One region of the Chitinimonas koreensis genome, then DNA from elsewhere that is predicted to be linked to it. Evidence: predicted binding sites of a transcription regulator. Region 1 holds the regulator's gene; the other holds the start of a gene.
What was found. The regulator NrdR, encoded in region 1, represses ribonucleotide reductase genes. The targets are predictions, from matches to a motif close to AAANACNATATATNGTNTTT.
Positions count from the first base shown of each region.

Region 2: H9L41_RS14620 (ribonucleoside-diphosphate reductase subunit alpha) is a predicted target of NrdR. The motif match lies at 1,124-1,143, and genes of this name have one in related genera.

Region 1 is NZ_CP060704.1:3,712,573-3,716,274, forward strand. Features, by position in the region: gene ribD (bifunctional diaminohydroxyphosphoribosylaminopyrimidine deaminase/5-amino-6-(5-phosphoribosylamino)uracil reductase RibD) at 1-1,075, opposite strand, end outside; gene H9L41_RS15450 (hypothetical protein) at 1,072-2,136, opposite strand; gene nrdR (transcriptional regulator NrdR) at 2,133-2,588, opposite strand; gene H9L41_RS15460 (dicarboxylate/amino acid:cation symporter) at 2,921-3,702, shown strand, end outside.
Region 2 is NZ_CP060704.1:3,539,920-3,543,621, reverse strand. Features, by position in the region: gene uvrB (excinuclease ABC subunit UvrB) at 1-576, shown strand, start outside; gene H9L41_RS14620 (ribonucleoside-diphosphate reductase subunit alpha) at 1,379-3,702, shown strand, end outside.

The sequences.
Region 1 (3,702 bases):
CGACCCGGCGCAGATCGGCCACGCGCGGCGCCAGCTTGTCGGCCAGCCGCGCGAGCGTGAAATCGGCCAGATCCTGCGCCGCGCCGCCGAGCAGCACCGGCGCCTGGTAGAGCACCAGCTCGTCGACCAGGCCGCTGTCCAGCCAGGCGCCGTTGAGCCGCGCGCCGGATTCGACCGTGGCCTCGTTGATGCCGCGCCGGCCCAGCTCGGCCAGCGTGGCGGCCAGGTCGACCCGGCCGGCGGCGTCGGGCAGCGCGATCACCTCGGCCCCGGCCGCTTCGAGCGCCGCGACGTGGGCGGCCGGCGCGGCGGCGGTCACCACCAGCGTGCGGCCCTGCGCGGCCAGCAGCCGCGCGGTGGGCGGCAGTTGGCCGCGGCTGTCCAGCACCACGCGCAGCGGCTGGCGGCCCTGCCACGGCTGGCCGTCGAGCTCGCGCACGGTCAGCAGCGGATCGTCGTGCAGCACGGTGCCGCTGCCGGTGAGCATGGCGCAGGAACGTGCGCGCAACCGCTGCACGTCGGCGCGCGCCGCGGGCCCGGTGATCCATTGCGATTCGCCGCTCGCCAGCGCGACCTTGCCGTCGAGGCTGGCGGCGATCTTGAGCCGCAGCCACGGCCGGCCGCGCTCGATGCGGCTGAGGAAGCCCTTGAGCGATTCGCGCGCCTCGGCCGCCAGCAGGCCGGTCTCGACCGCGATGCCGGCCTCGCGCAAGAGGCCGAAGCCGCGGCCGGACACCAGCGGGTTCGGGTCGCCGATGGCGGCCACCACCCGCGCCACGCCGGCCTCGATCAGACCCAGCGCGCACGGCGGCGTGCGGCCGTGGTGCGAGCACGGCTCGAGCGTGACGTAGGCGGTGGCGCCGGCGACCGATTCGCCGCGCGCGGCGGCGTCGCGCAGCGCCATCACCTCGGCGTGGGCGCCGCCGGCCTGCTGCGAATGGCCCTGGCCGATCACGCGGCCGGCCTGCACCAGCACGCAGCCGACGCTCGGATTGGGGGTGGCGAGATTGCGGCCGCCCTCGGCGATGCGCAGCGCGGCGGCCATGTGGCGGTGGTCGGCGGCGTCGAAGCTCATGCGCGGCGCGCCTCGATCAGCTCGGCCAGCTGCGGCGACAGCCTGCGCCGCCAGCGCGCGCCGAGCGCCTCGCCGTGCTTGTTCCACCAGACGCCGGCGAACACGATGGCGAGGCCGATCAGCGACAGCACGAAGGCGAACAGCAGGCTGTTCTTGAACTGGCCCCAGGCCAGGTAGCCGAGATAGCCGGCCACGCCCAGCGCGCCGAACACCACGAAGACGCGGCGCGACAGCACAGCGCCGGCGAAGATCAGGCCGAGGTTGATCAGGCAGTAGCCGAACTTGCCCCATTCGCTGCCCGAATCCATCGACGACAGCGCGCCCCAGAACGCCAGCATGCCGAACAGGTAGAGCCAGAAGGCGTAGTCGCGCGCGTCGCGCCGGGTGGCGAGGTCGATGCGCAGCGCCAGCAGCAGCATGGCGAGGCCGAAGCCGAGCGAGACGAACTTGCGCAGCTCCCACAGCGAGGCGTAGTAGGTCCACTCGTCGTCGCCGGGCACGCCGTAGGCGATCCAGGCCGCCACGTCCATGCTCAGGTACCACAGCGTCACCGCCACCGGCATCAGCATGAAGGGCAGCCGGTAGCGCCACAGCAGGACGGCGGCCGCGGCCAGCGTCGCCAGTTCGAGGAACAGCCAGCGCCAGTCGATGTAGCGGTGGTAGTCGGCGTAGGCGCCGTCGTGGTCCCAGTGCCCGAGCCCGGCCTCGATGCCGTAGACCGCCAGCGGCACCAGCACGATGGCCAGGGTGAACAGGATGCCGGCCGGGATGGCCAGCTGGCGGCGCAGGAACCGGTCGCCCAGCCACCAGGCCAGGAAGCCGTAGCCGACCGCGAACACGGTGAGCAGCCAGGGCCCGGCGACCTGGTAGCCGACGGTCATGAACAGGCTCATCGCGGCGATCGCGATCATGCCGCCGAAGTAGTACAGCAGGTGGGCGAAGCGGAACTGCGGCACCTCGGCCTGGCCGGCGGCGAGGAACTGCCACAGGGCGCCGGCCTGGCCGGGCTGCAGCACGCCGGCCGCCTCGGCGCGATCCAGGTCGGGCCGGGCGAGCTTCATGGCTTCTTGCTCACTTCGCGGATCACGTCCTTGAAGTCGTCGACGTCCTGGAAGCTGCGGTAGACCGAGGCGAAGCGGATGTAGGCGACCTTGTCGAGCTTGGCCAGCTCGGCCATCACCATCTCGCCGATGCGGCGCGAATCGATCTCGCGCTCGCCGAGGCTCAGCACCTTCTGGTCGATGCGGGCGATCGCCTCGTCGACCAGCTGGGTCGGCACCGGCCGCTTGTGCAGCGCGCGCATGAAGCTGACGCGCACCTTCTCGCGGTCGTAGTCGGCCCGGCTGCCGTTGGCCTTGACCACCTGCGGCGGCCGCACCTCGGCCATCTCGAAGGTGGTGAAGCGCTTGTCGCAGGCGCCGCACTTGCGGCGCCGGCGCACGCTGTCGCCCTCTTCCGACAGCCGCGTATCGGCCACCTGGGTATCGAGCGAACCGCAATACGGGCATTTCATGCAGTGTCCTCCTGGCGCGTGGGCGCGCCTTGGGCGGCATTGTAAGTTGAAGCGTGAAACGCCGCTGCGCGGCGTGGTGAAACGTGATTCGCCGCTGCGCGGCATGAGTGAAACGTGAAACTGGTGCGGCGTTGCCGCACCTTAAAACACGCGCCTTGGCTAAATCCGAGCGGCGCAGCGACGAACCACGTTTCACCTTTCACGTTTCACATTTCACCGTCCTTAGTGGTCCCCCACAATCGGGACACCCGCATGCCGCCGAGTGGGAAGCCGTAATGGCGGCGCGGCCACCGCGGGCGGACCATCGCGTCACCCAACGAGGAGACGCCACCATGAAAAAACCGTTCTACCGCATCCTGTACGTGCAGGTGCTGTTCGCCATCGCCGCCGGCATCCTGATCGGCCACTTCGAACCGAAGCTCGGCGTCGATCTCAAGCCGCTGGGCGACGGCTTCATCAAGCTGATCAAGATGATCATCGCGCCGGTGATCTTCTGCACCGTGGTGGCCGGCATCGCCGGCATGCAGGACATGAAGCGCGTCGGCCGCGTCGGCGGCAAGGCGCTGCTCTACTTCGAGATCGTCTCCACCGTCGCGCTGGCCATCGGCCTGCTGGTCGCCAACCTGCTCAAGCCCGGCGCCGGCTTCAACGCCGACGTCACGAAGCTCGACGCCCACGCCATCGCCCAGTTCACCGAGAAGGCGCACGCGATGTCGACCACCGACTTCGTGCTCAACATCATCCCGACCACCTTCGTCGATGCCTTCGCCAAGGGCGACATCCTGCAGGTGCTGCTGATCGCCATCCTGTTCGGCTTCTCGCTGTCGGCCATGGGCGAGCGCGGCCGGCCGGTGCTGAGCCTGATCGAGCAGCTGTCGCACGCGGTGTTCGGGGTGGTCAACATCATCATGAAGGCCGCCCCGGTCGGCGCCTTCGGCGCAATGGCCTTCACCATCGGCAAGTACGGCGTCGATTCGCTGATCCCGATGGCCAAGCTGATGGGCAGCTTCTACCTGACCTGCGCGCTGTTCGTGCTGGTCGTGCTCGGCGCCATCGCACGCTGGGCCGGCTTCTCGATCACCCGCTTCATCGCCTACATCAAGGAAGAACTGCT
Region 2 (3,702 bases), 170 kb from region 1:
TCGGACGTCGACACGGTCGAGCGGGTCGAGATCATCCGCGACCTGCGGCTCGGCGAATTCGACGTGCTGATCGGCATCAACCTGCTGCGCGAGGGCCTGGACATCCCCGAGGTGTCGCTGGTTGCCATCCTCGACGCCGACAAGGAAGGCTTCCTGCGCAGCGAGCGCAGCCTGATCCAGACCATCGGCCGCGCCGCGCGCAACCTCAACGGCACCGCCATCCTCTACGCCGACCGCATTACCGATTCGATGAAGAAGGCGATCGACGAGACCGAGCGGCGCCGCGCCAAGCAGATGGCCTTCAACGAGGAACACGGTATCGTGCCGCGCGGGGTGGTCAAGCGCATCAAGGACATCATCGACGGCGTCTACGACGAGGAAGAGGCCCAGGCCGCGCGGCTGGAGCGCAAGCAGCGGATGATGCTCGAGGAGCTCGACGAGAAGGCGCTGGCCAAGGAGCTCAAGTCGATCGAGAAGGCCATGATGGAAGCGGCCAAGAACCTCGAATTCGAGAAGGCGGCCGAACTGCGCGACCAGCTGCACAAGCTGCGCGAGCGGGTGTTCGGAGCGGCCTGAGGGGGGCCGGCGGGGTAGGGCGCGTCCATTGGCTTGGCTTTAGGACTTGCGCTTTGATTTTCCCTTCTCCCGCGGTGGCCCGGAGGGCCGGATGAGGGCTGGTGGTTTGACGAACCGGCCCTCGCCCAAACCCTCTCCCGTGCACGGGAGAGGGACTTATCGGCACTCCGCGTCGTTTGGGGCTGTCCCCCCTGCTTCTGTAGGTCGGGCTTCATGCCCGGCAGCGCTGTCGGCCAAGGTCGCTGCCGGGCGTAAAGCCCGACCTGCGAATCGTGTTCGGTGCGCCTCGGCCACTCGCGGCTGAAGCCGCTCCTACAGGACGGTTTTCGGCCGGGAATGCCCGTCCAGACCACTCCCGTTCGTCATATTCTTTCGCGCACCTGACTTATCCACAGCGCTCCCGGCCGCGCGTCCGGCCCCGCCGAACCCGCTTTCCCGCCCGCTCCGCCGCCCCGACCCCCGCCAAGTCCAGTCCCCACAAGGGGAATGCGCGAGGTGTTGCGAGCGACCGCCTCGACCACTAGAATTAGTGGTTGAAGCAGTCAGAAAACACTAGATGTTGTGTTTCTTCACATTTTCTACACAGGTTTATGCACACCCCGCGCCGGGCTTTCCGGCGTGAGACTTTTACGGTGCGCAGCCCAGGCCATGCATCGGGCATGCCGCAACGGCGGCTCCAGGCTGGCCAGATAAACGACCGACGGCGTCCTGCGCCATCCGGTCCATCCACTCCGGCGCGTTCCCGGCATCCTCCTGCCGGAACGCGGTCCAAACCAAGTCAGTACAAGGGGATCGAATCGACATGTACACCACCACCGATACCGCCAGCAGCGCCCGCACCAGCTACCCGCACGAGGGCGCCGGCCAGGGCGCGGCCGCGACCCAGCAGGTCGCCGAATACAAGATCATCCGTCGCAACGGCTCGGTCGTTTCGTTCGAACCGATGAAGATCTCGGTCGCCGTCACCAAGGCCTTCCTGGCCACCCACGGCGGCGCGGCGGCCCAATCGGCCTCGGTGCGCGAGACCGTGCAGCGGATCACCGACTCGGTGGTGAACGCCCTGATGCGCCGCAAGCCCGAAGGCGGCGCCATCCATATCGAAGACATCCAGGACCAGGTCGAGCTCGCGCTGATGCGCTCGGGCGAGCACGACGTGGCCCGCGCCTACGTGCTGTACCGCGAACGCCGCCACCAGGAGCGGCTGGCCAAGGGCGAGGCCGACCACGCGCCCGCCGCCGGCATCAACGTCAACGACGACGGCGTCAGCAAGCCGCTCGACGTGGCCCGCCTGCGCGCGCTGGTGCAATCGGCCTGCTCGGGCTTCGAGACCATCACCGACGCCGAGCACATCGTCGGCGAGACGCTGAAGAACCTGTACGACGGCGTGCCGGCCGAGGAAGTGCGCAAGTCCGCCGTGCTGTCCGCCCGCCAGCTGATCGAGAAGGAACCGGCCTACTCGCGCGTGACCGCCCGCCTGCTGCTGCACAGCCTGCGCCGCGAAGTGCTGGGCGAGGAAGTGACGCACGAGGACATGGCGACCCGCTACGCCGAATACTTCCCGACCTTCATCAAGAAGGGCATCGAGGCCGAGCTGCTCGACCCCGAACTGGCCCAGTTCGACCTGGCCCGCCTCGGCGCCGCGATGAAGCACGAGCGCGACTACCAGTTCGACTACCTCGGCCTGCAGACGCTGTTCGACCGCTACTTCCTGCACATCCACGGCACCCGCATCGAACTGCCGCAAGCCTTCTTCATGCGCGTCGCCATGGGCCTGGCGCTGCGCGAGATCGACCGCGAAGCGCGCGCCATCGAGTTCTACAACGTGCTGTCGACCTTCGACTTCATGTCGTCGACCCCGACCCTGTTCAACTCGGGCACGCTGCGCTCGCAGCTCTCCAGCTGCTACCTGACCACCATCGCCGACGACCTCGACGGCATCTACGAGGGCCTCAAGGAAAACGCGCTGCTGAGCAAGTTCGCCGGCGGCCTCGGCAACGACTGGACCCAGGTGCGCGCGCTCGGCAGCCACATCAAGGGCACCAACGGCAAGTCGCAGGGCATCGTCCCCTTCCTCAAGGTGGTGAACGACACCGCCGTGGCGGTGAACCAGGGCGGCAAGCGCAAAGGCGCCGTCTGCGCCTACCTCGAGACCTGGCACGCCGACATCGAGGAATTCCTCGAACTGCGCAAGAACACCGGCGACGACCGCCGCCGCACCCACGACATGAACACGGCCAACTGGATCCCCGACCTGTTCATGAAGCGCGTGATGGAAGGCGCCGACTGGACGCTCTTGAGCCCCAGCGAAGCGCCCGACCTGCACGACCTGTACGGCAAGGAATTCGAGACCGCCTACCTCAAGTACGAAGCCAAGGCCGACCGCGGCGAGCTGCGCGTGTTCAAGCGCATCCCGGCGCTGCAGCTGTGGCGCAAGATGCTGACCATGCTGTTCGAAACCGGCCACCCGTGGTTCACCTTCAAGGACCCGTGCAACATCCGCAGCCCGCAGCAGCACGTCGGCGTGGTGCACTCGTCCAACCTGTGCACCGAGATCACGCTGAACACCAACGACACCGAAATCGCCGTCTGCAACCTCGGCTCGGTCAACCTGGTGAACCACATGGTGCGCGGCGCCGACGGCAAGTACGTGCTCGACGGCGACAAGGTGAAGCGCACGGTCAAGACCGCCATGCGCATGCTCGACAACGTGATCGACATCAACTACTACCCGGTCAAGAAGGCGCGCAACTCCAACCTCAAGCACCGTCCGGTCGGCATGGGCATCATGGGTTTCCAGGACTGCCTGCACCTCCTGGGCACGCCGTACGCCAGCCAGGGCGCGGTCGAGTTCGCCGATACCTCGATGGAAGTGGTCGCCTACCACGCCTACTGGGCCTCGACCGAGCTGGCCGAAGAGCGCGGCAAGTACCCGAGCTACGCCGGCAGCCTGTGGTCGCGCGGCATCCTGCCGCAGGACAGCATCGACCTGCTGGGCGAAGCGCGCGGCGGCTACCTCGAAGTCGACCGTTCGGCCTCGCTCGACTGGACCGAGCTGCGCAGCCGCATCGCCACCTACGGCATGCGCAACAGCAACTGCCTGGCGATCGCCCCGACCGCGACTATCGC